DNA from 3 places in the Planococcus chinensis genome. Region 2 is predicted to be linked to each of the others. Evidence: riboswitches for the same ligand, from Rfam matches in the RefSeq annotation. Region 2 holds a riboswitch; each other region holds the start of a gene.
The links. Region 2 has a riboswitch for lysine ahead of dapA (4-hydroxy-tetrahydrodipicolinate synthase). Riboswitches for the same ligand answer to the same signal wherever they lie in the genome.

Region 1 (4,237 bases), on a different contig from region 2:
GTGAAAATTGTAAAAGTGGACGTGGATGAAAACCAAGGAACGGCTAGCCAGTACGGCATCATGTCGATCCCGACTCTTCTTTTGATGAAAGACGGAGAAACTGTAGACAAAGTTGTCGGCTTCCGTCCGAAAGAAGCTTTGGCAGAATTGGTTAACCAACACGCATAATTCTTAACCGGGTCCAGAAATGGTGCCCGGTTTTTTAATAGGGTGAGGATATGGCAAACGAACTGATACAACACAAACTGGCGATCTTGCCGGATCAGCCGGGGTGTTACTTGATGAAAGACCGGCAAGGGACCGTCATCTATGTCGGGAAGGCCAAAGTGCTGAAAAACCGGGTGCGCTCGTATTTCACGGGAAGCCATGATGCGAAGACGCAGCGGCTTGTCGGCGAAATTGAGGATTTCGAGTATATCGTCACGTCTTCGGACGTAGAAGCGCTCATCCTGGAGCTTAACCTGATCAAAAAACACGACCCGAAATACAACATCATGCTGAAGGACGACAAATCGTACCCTTACCTGAAAATTACCGGGGAGCGGCATCCGAAGCTGATCACGACGCGCCAGGTCAAGCGGGACAAAGGCAAGTATTTCGGCCCTTACCCGAACGCCTATGCCGCCAGTGAAACGAAGAAATTGCTCGACCGGCTCTATCCGCTCCGGAAATGCCATACGATGCCGGACCGCGCCTGCCTTTATTACCATATGGGGCAATGTCTCGCGCCGTGCATCAAGCCCGTGGAAAAGGAAACCTATCAGGAAATGATCGACAGCATCACGAAGTTTCTGAATGGCGGTTTCCGCGAGGTGAAGCAGGACCTGATCGAGAAGATGTCGGAAGCGGCCGAAAACCTGGAGTTTGAACGGGCGAAAGAATACCGCGACCAGATTTCCCATATCGAGACCGTCATGGAGAAGCAGAAGATGGCGATGAACGATTTCACCGACCGGGATGTCTTCGGCTACGCGGTCGACAAAGGCTGGATGTGCGTCCAGGTCTTTTTTGTGCGACAAGGCAAATTGATCGAACGCGACGTCTCGCTGTTCCCGCTCTACCGGGATCCGCAAGACGAGTTCCTGACGTTTCTTGGCCAGTTCTATGAACAGCCGCACCACGTGAAACCGAACGAAGTGCTGCTGCCGGAAGGGACGGATGCGGAACTGGTCCGCGACTGGCTCGGCATCCGCGTCCTGGTTCCGCAGCGGGGCAAGAAAAAAGACCTCTTGTCGCTCGCCCGGAAAAACGCCGAAATTGCGATCAAGGAGAAATTCCAGCTGCTTGAGCGACAGGAAGAACGGACAGTCGGCGCTTGCCTCGAACTCGGCGAAGCGATGAACATCCAGACGCCATTGCGCATCGAAGCATTTGACAACTCCCATATCCAGGGAGCAGACGCTGTTTCTGCGATGATCACCTTCATCGACGGCAAACCATCGAAAAAAGACTACCGGAAATACAAGACGCGCAGCGCCGGCCGGCCGGATGATTACGCCGCTATGCGCGAAGTGGTCCGCCGCCGGTATACGCGTGTCTTGAAAGACGGCTTGCCGTTGCCGGACTTGATCGTCATTGACGGAGGCAAAGGGCAGATTTCTTCTGCGCGCGAGGTGCTCGAAGATGAGCTGGGCTTGTCGATCCCGGTCGCCGGGCTTGCGAAAGACGCCAAGCACCAGACTTCGCAGCTGCTTTACGGCGATCCGGTTGAAGTGGTGCCGCTGAAGCGGACGAGCGAAGCGTTTTATATGCTGCAGCGCATCCAGGACGAAGTCCACCGGTTCGTTATTACGTTCCACCGCCAGCAGCGCGGCAAAAATTCGATCCAGTCGGCGCTTGATGAACTTGAAGGCGTAGGGCCGAAGCGCAAGCAGCAGCTGCTGCGGCATTTCGGTTCGGTCAAGCGCATCAAGGAAGCAGGCGTGGAAGAGCTGCGCGAAGCGGGCATGCCGGTAAAGCTGGCAGAACAGATCCGCCAGCATTTTTCACAACAATCGTTGCCAAGCGAACAATAACGTGCTATCGTAAAAACAGAAATGAATCACTTGGAAAAGTGATGATAGAGGTGCGAACGTCAAAAGTAGCCATCCGGAGATTTGCTGAATCTGTGAAGGATGGGGAAAGGGGCGGTCGCCGAAGTGCCCGGGTTCCTGCAACCCCGGGTGCTGGTCCTGCATTTAATAGATGCCGGGCTGTCAGAGTCAATCTCTGGAGGGCTATCTCACATGGACGTTTTTTCGTATTCGTACATGCTAAAGAGGTAGTTTGCCGCAGTCGCGGCGGGCTGCCTTTTTTTATTGTCTGGCCGGGGTGCTTGCACCTTGGCATTCATGTTGAGGGCCACTTACATTATGGGAGTGGATGAGATGAAAACAGTAGTCATGAAATTCGGAGGCACATCAGTTGCAACGCCGGAGAAAATCATCGGTGTTGCGAAGCGGGCAATCCGCGAAAAGGAAAAAGGGCACCGTGTCGTCATCGTCGTCTCTGCCATGGGCAAAACGACGGACACTTTGCTCGGGCTGGCGAATGAAATCTCCGTCGATCCGCCGAAACGTGAAATGGACATGCTGCTTGCGACCGGCGAGCAAGTGACAATTTCGCTCCTGGCCATGGCTTTCAAGGCACTCGGCCACGAAGCGCTTTCTTTCACCGGCTGGCAGGCAGGCATCGAAACTGAATCGGTGCCACGGAATGCGCGCATCGAACAGATTCATACCGAACGCCTCGAGCGCGTGCTTGAAAATGGTTATTTCTGTGTGGTGGCCGGGTTCCAGGGAGTCGATAAAATCGGCAATATCACGACGCTCGGCCGCGGCGGTTCGGATACGACGGCGGTCGCCCTTGCTGCTGCCCTCAACGCAGATGCCTGCGAAATCTATACCGACGTCGACGGCGTCTACACGTCCGATCCGCGGTATGTGACCGGCGCCCGCAAGCTTGATCAGATTTCCTACGATGAAATGCTGGAACTGGCGAATCTGGGAGCAGGCGTCCTGCACCCGCGGGCTGTTGAATTCGCTAAAAACAACCAGGTCCCGTTGTCCGTTCGCGCGAGCTACTCGGATGAACCGGGCACAACTATACAAGAGGTGGTCACTGTGGAAAAAAATCTAATCGTCAGAGGCGTCGCGTTCGAACCGGGAATCGCCCGCGTTACGGTCATTTACAAAGAAGCATTCAACGGATCATTAGCCAATATCTTCACGAAGCTGGCAGAAAACCATATCGATGTCGACATTATTGTCCAAAGCATCACCGACGAATTCCCGCCTTCGGTTTCATTCTCCATCAAAGAGGACAGTTTGGAAGAAACGCGCCGTGTGCTGAACGACAACCAGGAAAGCATCGGTTTCGTGTCAGCGAACTATGAAGTCGGCCTTTCGAAAGTGTCCATCGTCGGTTCGGGCATGGTGTCGAATCCGGGGGTCGCAGCGCAGATGTTTGATATCTTGCGAAAAGAAGGGATTCCGGTGAAAATGGTCTCCACATCCGAAATCAAAGTGTCGGTCGTCGTGCCGGAAACAGAAATGAACAAATCAGCCAATGCGCTCCACAACGCATATGGGTTATCAGAATAAAAAGGCAAGCTCCGCAATAAAGCGGGGCTTGCCTTTTGTTTGCCTATTACCCGGCATCGGGGATGTCGCTTGAGAAAAATGCCAGCACTTGCTGGAGATCATCAGTTTTGGCGCAACTCACATACTGCTGCATGGGAACCGGGAGGAGGCTGATAATTTTATTATTGGACCAGTTGGCCAAGAAGCGGTTCAACTCTCGGAGCCAAGCAGTCTTTTCACGCTGGCCAAGGGCAGATGTGGCGAGTGACACGCTGCGGCCGGTCGTGAATTCTTTCTTCAGGTATTTGGCGATCAGCACGTCCTGATGGACCTGGTTTTTGATATGGCGTTTGATGATGCGGACAGATTGGGCTAGGGTGCCGTAGTAATCGGCAGGGGAGGCTGGCATCACTGAAGCATGTTCTTTGTCGGTATGGTTGACGACGTAATAACAAGGATAGTCGGCAACGATGGAGATGGCGTCGGCGAGTATATAGGCATGGACCATGAAAGGCTGGTCCTCGGCAGTGCAGATGCCGACCGGGAAGCGGATTCCTTTTTCGAGGAGGAATTTGGTGCGGAACATTTTAGTTGGGCCGATTGCATCGAACACATCGGATTGGAGCGCTGTCGTTCTGGGCTGGTTGCGGTGGAACATGGAATGGGCGACGCCGCGG
Region 2 (4,237 bases):
AGCGCGGATGGGCCGGTTCCGGTGCTGATGAATGCAGCAGAGCGGAACGGCCTTTTTGAATGCGCCATGATCGGGATGACTGTCCGGGACGAATACGAGAAGGAATTGCTGTTGGCCAAACGCGAAGCGGAAAGGATCAACCGGGAAACAGCGGATGCATTTAATAAATTGAAAGCGCTGCTGGCGGAAGTCGAGTGCAAGCAAGGGGAACTCGAGGAACTCAATGAAAGCCTCTACCAGCTCGCAGCGCTCGATCCGCTGACCGGCCTTAAAAACCGGCGCAGCTTGGAAACGCTGCTTGAAGAGTTGACTATGAAAGCGGAGGATGGAGTGGAGTTGTCGCTTCTCGCAGTCGACATCGATTTCTTCAAACAGGTCAATGATACATACGGGCATCAGATGGGCGATGCAGTGCTGCAGGAATTGGCATGGAAACTGGAAGCGGAAATCGGGGATAGAGGCATTGTGGCCCGGCTGGGCGGCGAGGAATTTGTCATCGTGCTGCCGCAAATAGGGAAGACCGCGGCATTGCAGCTTGCAGAAGGCGTGCGCTTTGGCCTCGAAAAGGCAGAATGGCTCAATGTCAGCATAACTGTAAGCATTGGCGTAGCTGCCTTTATGCCCGGGGATGATGCCGGCACGCTGTTCGAGCGGGCGGACAAAGCGCTCTATGAGGCGAAAAGCGCTGGCCGAAACCGCGTGGCGGTAGGCTGAAAAACATTTAGCTTGAACAAAATATAAAGCTATCGCTCTGGTGCCGTTGATGGTTATAATGAATTCAGACTATAACTAATGTTATTAGCGGAGGTAACCATGGAAAAAGAAGTCCAATTGCTCGGAGAACGAGTAGAAGCAGATAGATATTTAATCGCCGGCCTGATTCAGGAAGAGGCGCTGAAAGATGCCGCTCCGTCAGACATAGAAGGCTATGAAGCGCTTTTGGAAACCGTGATCGAGTTCCGCGCAAGCCTCATCGGCCTCCTTGGTAAATCAATTTCGAATTATTTCGATTCGAAAACAGCATTTGCAGAAATTTCGGAGTGGGGGAAAGTGACCGGGAATTATTTCCTGGAGCAGGGAATGATGCTTGACCAGGCGCTTGCGGAAACCCATATCTACCGGAAGCACATCGCCAAGGTGCTGAAATCGGAAGCGGTCCATGAAGGCATGGACCTTGAAAAGCTGCTGGATGTTCTGGAGTTTTTTCACTCGCTCCTTGACCATGCAGCCCATTCCTATAGCTTTTCCTATATCCATGCCTATCAGAAGAACTTAAGCGATGCGCGGAAGCAATTTCTTGAGTTATCTTCGCCGGTTGTCCCGGTGAACGATGAAATCGCTATTCTGCCGATTGTCGGCGATATCGAAATGGACCGTGCCCATTACCTGTTGGAGAAAACGCTGATTGCTGTATCCCGCCTTCAGGTCTCGATACTTATCATCGATTTGTCCGGTGTCGTCAAAGTCGATGCCATCGTAGCGCAGCAGATCATCAAACTGACAGAATCCTTGAAGCTTGTCGGCATCCGCGGCATCTTGACTGGCATTCGTCCGGAAATCGCCCAGACCATCACGAATCTTGGCGTTGACGTCAGAGGGCTTGCCCTTGGCGGCAGCCTCAAGCAGGCATTCAAAAAACTGTCCGCTGAATCCGAATAAAACCAAAAAACCCGCTGAAGCATCGCTTCAGCGGGTTTCATTTTTCATTAAGACTGCTTGGCTTTCAAGGGTACTACAGGAGCCAAAGCTTCCTGTAGGGTCAGGGTTTCCTGCTCTGTGAGCGGCACCATTGGTAAGCGGACTCCGCCAACCGGTACGCCGGTCAAGTTGAGTGCGGTTTTTACCGGCACCGGATTCGGCGCAGCGAACAGTGCATTCATCGCCGGGAGAAGTTTCCGGTGGATCTTGGCCGCTTTCTGAGTATCACCTGTTTTGAAGCTTGAAATCATTTCCTGCATTTCACGGCCGATCACGTGGGCGGCAACGGAGACGATGCCAGTTCCGCCGATTGAGAGAAGCGGCAGCGTCAAGCCGTCATCGCCGCTGTAGAGCGTGAAGCTTTCGGGCGTGCGTTCGATGATTTCAGCGGCAGCATCGAGGTTGCCGCTCGCTTCTTTAATCGAGACGATGTTCGGAATCGCTGACAGGCGCACGACCGTGTCGACAGACAAATTGACGACGCTGCGGCCCGGGATGTTGTAGAGCATGACCGGCAGGTGGGTTGAAGTAGCAATGGCCTGGAAATGCTGGAACATGCCTTCCTGCGAAGGTTTATTGTAATAGGGCGTCACGAGCATGATGCCGTCGACGCCCGCCTCTTCGGCGCCTTGCGTCATAGTGATCGATGCGCGCGTATTGTTCGAACCGGTTCCGGCGATGACCGGGATGCGGCCATGGCCCGTTTCAACGACAAACTTGAAAAGCTCGATTTTTTCATCCGCTGACAGGGTTGGCGATTCACCGGTGGTGCCGGCGACAACAAGTGCGTCCGAGCCGTTTTGGATCAGGTGCTCGACCAATGCGGCCGTTGCCGGGAAGTCGATGTCACCGTTAGCGTCAAATGGTGTCACCATTGCTGTTACTACTTGTCCGAAATTCATAAATACCACCCTTTTCTCATTTTTTTAGTAAAATCAGAGGTGATGAGTCTATCGAAAAAAACAAAAAAACAGCAACGAGGGTCTCGTTGCTGCCATAGAGCCGGTGTGTATACCGCCCAGCTCTTGCATCAGATAGCCCTCCATATAGTTTCCTATATGACAGTCCTGCATCTATTGAATGCAGGCCCAGCGGATTCGGCGATGAGCGCCTCTCCACTTCGGCAAAAACCCCTTTCAGCAGCCGTCGCCGGACCTCATCGTCCTCGGGCTGTCTACTGATGGTCTTTGCACCTCTATCCTCACTCCGGAAGACCGGAGCAAGAAATTATTGAATTAGCTAGACTTTACCAAATTCCGCCGAAAATTGCAATAGCAGCGCACCGGAATTTGCAGGGAAAGGGGAAATGATGATGAATGAACGACAGCAAGACGCCGATTTGAACATCCGGACCGAAGGCATCCAACAGGGATTCCATGACTCGCTCCACCACAACCGCTATGAGCCGACCCCTTACGCTTTGCTTGCCGACCTTTTTGCGGCCTACCGCCTAGCGCCGGGGGACCGCCTTGTGGATTTCGGCTGCGGAAAAGGGAGGCTCGCCTTTTATGCCCATCACCTGTTCGGGGTGGAAGCCGTGGGCGTTGAAATGGACCCTGGCCTGTTCGCCGGAGCGATGCAGAATTTGATCCGCTATGAAAAAAGAGCGCCCCGCGCAAAAGGGCGCATCCGCTTCCAATGTGAATTTGCGGAGAACTACCGCGTGCAGCCGCAGGACAACCGGTTTTATTTCTTCAATCCGTTTTCTGTCCAGATTTTCATGAAAGTGGTGCAGAATGTGCTGAAGTCCGTGGAGAAAACCCCGCGGCCTGTCGAGCTGATCCTGTTCTTCCCGTCTGAGGATTACATCGAGTTTCTGGAGTACCGCACGGGCTTCGAGCGGGTGCAGGAAATCGCTTTGCCCGGGTCGGAAGCCGATTTCCGGGAACGGTTTTTGGTCTACCGGCTCGCTTGAGGGTTAAGGGAGGTACGGAACGGGGTATAGGCTTAAGAAAAAAGGCTAACAGGCGAGGAGAGAAGCGCGATGAAATGGAAAGGCAGAGCAGGGAGCGGAAATGTCGAAGACAGAAGGGGAAGAGGAGTGGGCGGCGGAACAATTGCCGCAGGCGGCGGGATCGGCGGTTTGCTGATCTTCCTGCTGGTGGCGTTTCTCGGCGGAGACCCGGGCGCCGTCCTGAACGGCATGGGCGGCGGAGCGCCGGCGCAATCGGGTGAGCCGTATGTGGCCACGGAACAGGAAGAGGAACTGGCGGATTTCGTGTCGGTCGTCCTCGCGGATACGGAGGCGGTCTGGTCGCAGGTGTTTGCGGAAGAGGGGCTTGAATATGTCGAGCCGACGCTCGTCCTGTACACCAATAGCGTCGAATCGGCCTGCGGGACAGCGGGATCGGCGGTCGGGCCGTTCTATTGCCCGGGAGACCAGAAGCTTTACATCGATCTGAGTTTCTATGAAGAGCTGCAGCGTCAGTTCCAGGCGCCCGGTGATTTTGCGATGGCCTATGTCATCGCCCATGAAGTGGGGCATCATGTGCAGAATTTGCTTGGCGTCATGGAAAAAGTCCAGCCGATGCGCAATCAG
Region 3 (4,237 bases), on a different contig from region 2:
GACGAATGAAACGAATATCGCCCACCAGCCCATCCATTCCAATTTCTTGCCGCTCATTCTGAAGAATGACAACGGTGCCGATCCGCGGTATTTATGCCCGATGGTGAATTCCATAATTAGAATTGGTATCCCTGCGGTTAACAGAGCGAATAAGTACGGTATAAAGAATGCTCCTCCACCATTTTCATAGGCTACATATGGAAAACGCCAAATGTTCCCCAAACCTACCGCTGAGCCGACAGCCGCCATAATAAATCCGGCGCGTGTACCCCATTGCGAACGTTCCATCTTTCTTCCCCCTTTGTTTGTCTGCTTCCAATTTTCTTACAGAAAAATAGGAAGTTTGTTTATTTTCAGATTATTGACTAATCTAAAAATAGTATAACGATGCTGCCTTTGAAAGTAAAGATAATTCCGGAAAATATTTATAAAAAACTATTGCTAGAATAGTAAAAAGCAGAGGAAAAATTCCTCTGCTTTTAATATTTGCTAGTTATTTGCTTGTTTCTCAAGAATTGTAGTACGTTTTGACCATGTGATAAATAATACTGCTAAAATGACCGCAACTGCTAATAAAGACCATAGCAGCGAACCGGTAAAGCCTATGACGATATACCCCACTGCCCCGATCGCGGCTGCGGTCAGCGCATACGGCAATTGGGTCAATACGTGGTCCATGTGGTTGCTTCCTGCCCCTGTAGATGACAGGATCGTCGTATCTGAAATCGGCGAACAATGGTCCCCGAAAACAGCTCCGGCCAGAACCGCTGACAACGTTGCCAGCAGAAGTTCAGGCGCTGCCTGCCCCATGATGTTGCCGGCAATCGGCAGCAGAATCCCGAAAGAGCCCCAGGAAGTTCCGGTCGAGAAAGCCATGATTCCGGCTAAAAGAAACAGAAGCACCGGCAGGATTTCGGTTGGAATATTATTCTTTGTCACCACATCCGCCAGGTAGACGCCGGTTTCAAGTGCGTCGATCAAATAGCTGAGTGCCCAAGCAAAGATCAAGATCAGCACAGCGCCGATCATCGAGCGAAGCCCTTCCACGATGCCTTTGCCGACCCAGGATGCTTTTGCCGTTTCGTTTTTCTTGAACTGGCGTACATACAATAGGATGGACGCGACAGCTCCCAAAAGGCCGCCCGCCATCAACGACGCCGGTACATCTGTGTTCTCGAAGATTGCCCAGATGTCCCACGCTTGTCCGGCATTCTGATAGCCGGTCCAAACCATTGCCCCGATTGTGCCGGCGATCAGCAAGAGGATCGGCAGGAGCAGATCCGTCACTTTTCCATGTGCGTGCGCCGGGAACTCTTCTTTCATTTCCCCTGGGATTGTTTTGTTTGCGTCGTATAATTCCCCAGTCGTAATTGCGCGCGTTTCATGTTTTTTCATCGCTCCGAAATCGACGTCGCGGATGGCGACGAAAATGACGATGGCCAGCGTCGCAATGACGTAGAAGTTCATCGGGGCCATCCAGATGAATGCTTCAAGCGCCGACATCTGAACATAAGATTGCGCCGACAGGATCGTGGCGACGATTCCGATAATCGCCGCTCCCCAGCTTGATACCGGTGAGATGACACAGACCGGCGCTGCCGTAGAATCGATGAAGTAAGCCAGTTTCGCCCGCGACACTTTATAACGGTCAGTAATCGGGCGTGCGACTTGTCCGACCGCCAATGCGTTGAAATAGTCATCGATGAAAATCACCATGCCGAGTACGACCGTCAGGACCTTGGCGCCGCGGCGGGTCTTGATGCGCGCAGAAGCCCAATCGGCGAATGCTCGGCTGCCGCCTGACAGACTGACGAACGCGGTGATGACGCCTAACAGCAGCAGGAACAGCAAGATAAAGACATTATAGGCGTTGAAGCCTTCGTCCCAGAACGTGACCGCAAAAGAATTGAAGATTTCTCTTGCAGCTTGGACAGGTGCAAACGACGTCAGGATCAACGCAGCTGCCACCACACCGGTGCCGAGCGACAACAGCACCCGCTTGGTCAGCAGCACCATGACAATTGCTACCAGCGGCGGCAAAATCGAGAAAATAGTATTTTCCATATGAATCCCTCCTATTTTTTTAAGGATGGAAGAGAAGATAGAAAAAAGGCCGATCGCTCCAATGGATACAATCAGCCTTCTACAATTCGTCTGTGCATAAAAACATCAAACAACCCTGTAGCTCTTCGCCTGTAAAATCACAGACGACAGTGACATCCTTTTTCAGAATGCCCCCAGCCCTTTTTCCATTGACACCTGAAAAAAGAGCTTCGGCAAAACTTCCTTTCATATGCGTTCAACGTTGTCACACTCCCGCATATTACTGATAAGCTTCGCAGCCTCTACCCATCGATATTGAATTCCTTAAAAGCATAGCGCAGAATTTTATTGAAATCAAATGAAACTCTACTTCGAATATTCGTTCATTTTACTGCTTTTGCCTGGAAAAACCGGCTGAAAACATCCCGCAGGAATTCTGGCATGAAATAAGTTTTTGGCGCCCGTTTCAGCTCCGGGAAAAAATAGCCGAACGTGAACATATCAAGCGTAATCAGCTGATAGACTTTTTCCGGGTCTGCCGGAATGCCGCCGACATACAATTGATGCTCTTCGACGGCCATATTGACATGGACGATGTTCCCGAGGACAGCGCCGCGGAACCCCATCCCTTTCAATTCGATGTTCGGCCACTCGGCATTCAGCGACTGCTGGTAGATTTCCTTCAGTTCTGCGCCCGTCAATTCGACCAGACAGAGATTGATCGGGTGCGGCAGCATCTTATGGAAATCATAGCGTGTCGCGACCCCGACCGGCATCCCCTCCATAAACAAGCCGGCATTGAACAACGCACAGTCTGCTCCGGAATACTCAAGCATCGCTTCCCCGAACAGCTCGGCCAGTTCCGACTCTTTGAACCACTCCGCTTTCAATTCTTTTTCGTTATAAAAAATCGGCTCGCTCAGTTGGGTTTTGCCGTCGGCAATCAATTCATCATTGAACCCCTCTTCCGAATTGCGCAATTCTGCGGTATCGATCAATTCAGCTTCGGTTTCACCGGTTGCCGGATCCCATGTGATATGCCCGATGAACATGCCGAATTTGCCGGCCGCCCCGAGCAGCGTGCTGCCGATTGTTTTCCCTTCGTGGAAAATATGGTGGGTATGGGCGCCGAGGATCACGTCGATGTCGGTGCAAAGCTCCGCCAGCAGTTCATCCTCCCGGATGCCCAGATGGGACAAGCAGACAATGAAGTCCGTCTGGTCCTTGATGGCGTTGACCGATTCAATGATCGATGCTTTCGCATCGGTCACTTCCCATCCCAAGCGCTGATAAAACGGAGTGAATTCTGCTGTTGCTCCGACCAGGCCGATTCTCAGCCCTTCCGCAGTCTCCAGGACCCCGTAAGGCTTTGCCCATTTCGGCCGGCCGCCGCCTTCTTCAAACAGGTTGGATACAATGACATCAAAGTCAGCCTGGATATACAATTCGTCCAGTTCATCCTTGGACAGCGTAATGCCTTCATTATTGCCGATTGTCACTGCATCGTAGCCGGCTTCATTGAGCAATTCCACATTGCCTTTTCCCGCCGTCCCTTCCGTGAACGGATGGGAACGGTCGACGTGGTCGCCGATATCAAGGATCAGGCAGGTATCACCGGCTTCCTCATGCCAGCGTTTCCGTTCATGCAGAAGCGCCCGGATGCTCGGCCAATGCGAAAAATGGCTGTGCAGATCATTTGTATGATAAATGTGAATGAGTTCTCCCATGCCTTACACCTCTTTAAGAACTGAATAATCCTTCGTAGATGGACCGCAGGCCGAGAACCAGCAATGCGATCCGCAAAATGACGACCAATGTTTCTGATTGGAGCTTCTTGTTGAGCGACGCCCCTATTTTGGCTCCGATATACGCGGCAGGCACAACAGCGAGGGTATAAATCCAAGGGACATTGCCAAGCGAAATATGCGTTACCGAATTGACGATCGCGGACAAGAACACCATGAACATCGACGTCCCGACCGCCACGTGCGGCGGGAACAGGAACAGCAAAATCATCGCCGGCACCATGATCGAGCCGCCCCCGATTCCGAACAGGCCGGAGGCGAAACCGACGCCGAACGTCAAAAGCAGCGCGAACCAGACCGGATAGCCGTACACGTATTCTTTGTTCATGGAATCTTTGAAAGTAAATTTCCGCCCGTTCTCGACAAACCAATGCACCGCTTTCAGCCGG

Region 1: another riboswitch for lysine. It lies ahead of ACFSDB_RS13470 (aspartate kinase); the one in region 2 lies ahead of dapA (4-hydroxy-tetrahydrodipicolinate synthase).
Region 3: another riboswitch for lysine. It lies ahead of ACFSDB_RS10775 (Na+/H+ antiporter NhaC family protein); the one in region 2 lies ahead of dapA (4-hydroxy-tetrahydrodipicolinate synthase).

What each region holds. Positions count from the first base shown of each region.
Region 1 covers NZ_JBHUFW010000011.1:177,312-181,548, forward strand. Annotated here, with positions in the region: gene trxA (thioredoxin) at 1-168, shown strand, start outside; gene uvrC (excinuclease ABC subunit UvrC) at 219-2,015, shown strand; lysine riboswitch at 2,053-2,227, shown strand; gene ACFSDB_RS13470 (aspartate kinase) at 2,367-3,581, shown strand; gene ACFSDB_RS13475 (glycosyltransferase family 2 protein) at 3,628-4,237, opposite strand, start outside.
Region 2 covers NZ_JBHUFW010000002.1:284,197-288,433, forward strand. Annotated here, with positions in the region: gene ACFSDB_RS01330 (diguanylate cyclase) at 1-714, shown strand, start outside; gene ACFSDB_RS01335 (STAS domain-containing protein) at 814-1,659, shown strand; gene dapA (4-hydroxy-tetrahydrodipicolinate synthase) at 1,707-2,600, opposite strand; lysine riboswitch at 2,726-2,904, opposite strand; gene ACFSDB_RS01345 (SAM-dependent methyltransferase) at 3,011-3,613, shown strand; gene ypfJ (KPN_02809 family neutral zinc metallopeptidase) at 3,683-4,237, shown strand, end outside.
Region 3 covers NZ_JBHUFW010000007.1:166,425-170,661, reverse strand. Annotated here, with positions in the region: gene ACFSDB_RS10780 (sodium-dependent transporter) at 1-288, opposite strand, end outside; gene ACFSDB_RS10775 (Na+/H+ antiporter NhaC family protein) at 490-2,064, opposite strand; lysine riboswitch at 2,175-2,356, opposite strand; gene ACFSDB_RS10770 (bifunctional metallophosphatase/5'-nucleotidase) at 2,427-3,770, opposite strand; gene ACFSDB_RS10765 (sulfite exporter TauE/SafE family protein) at 3,784-4,237, opposite strand, start outside.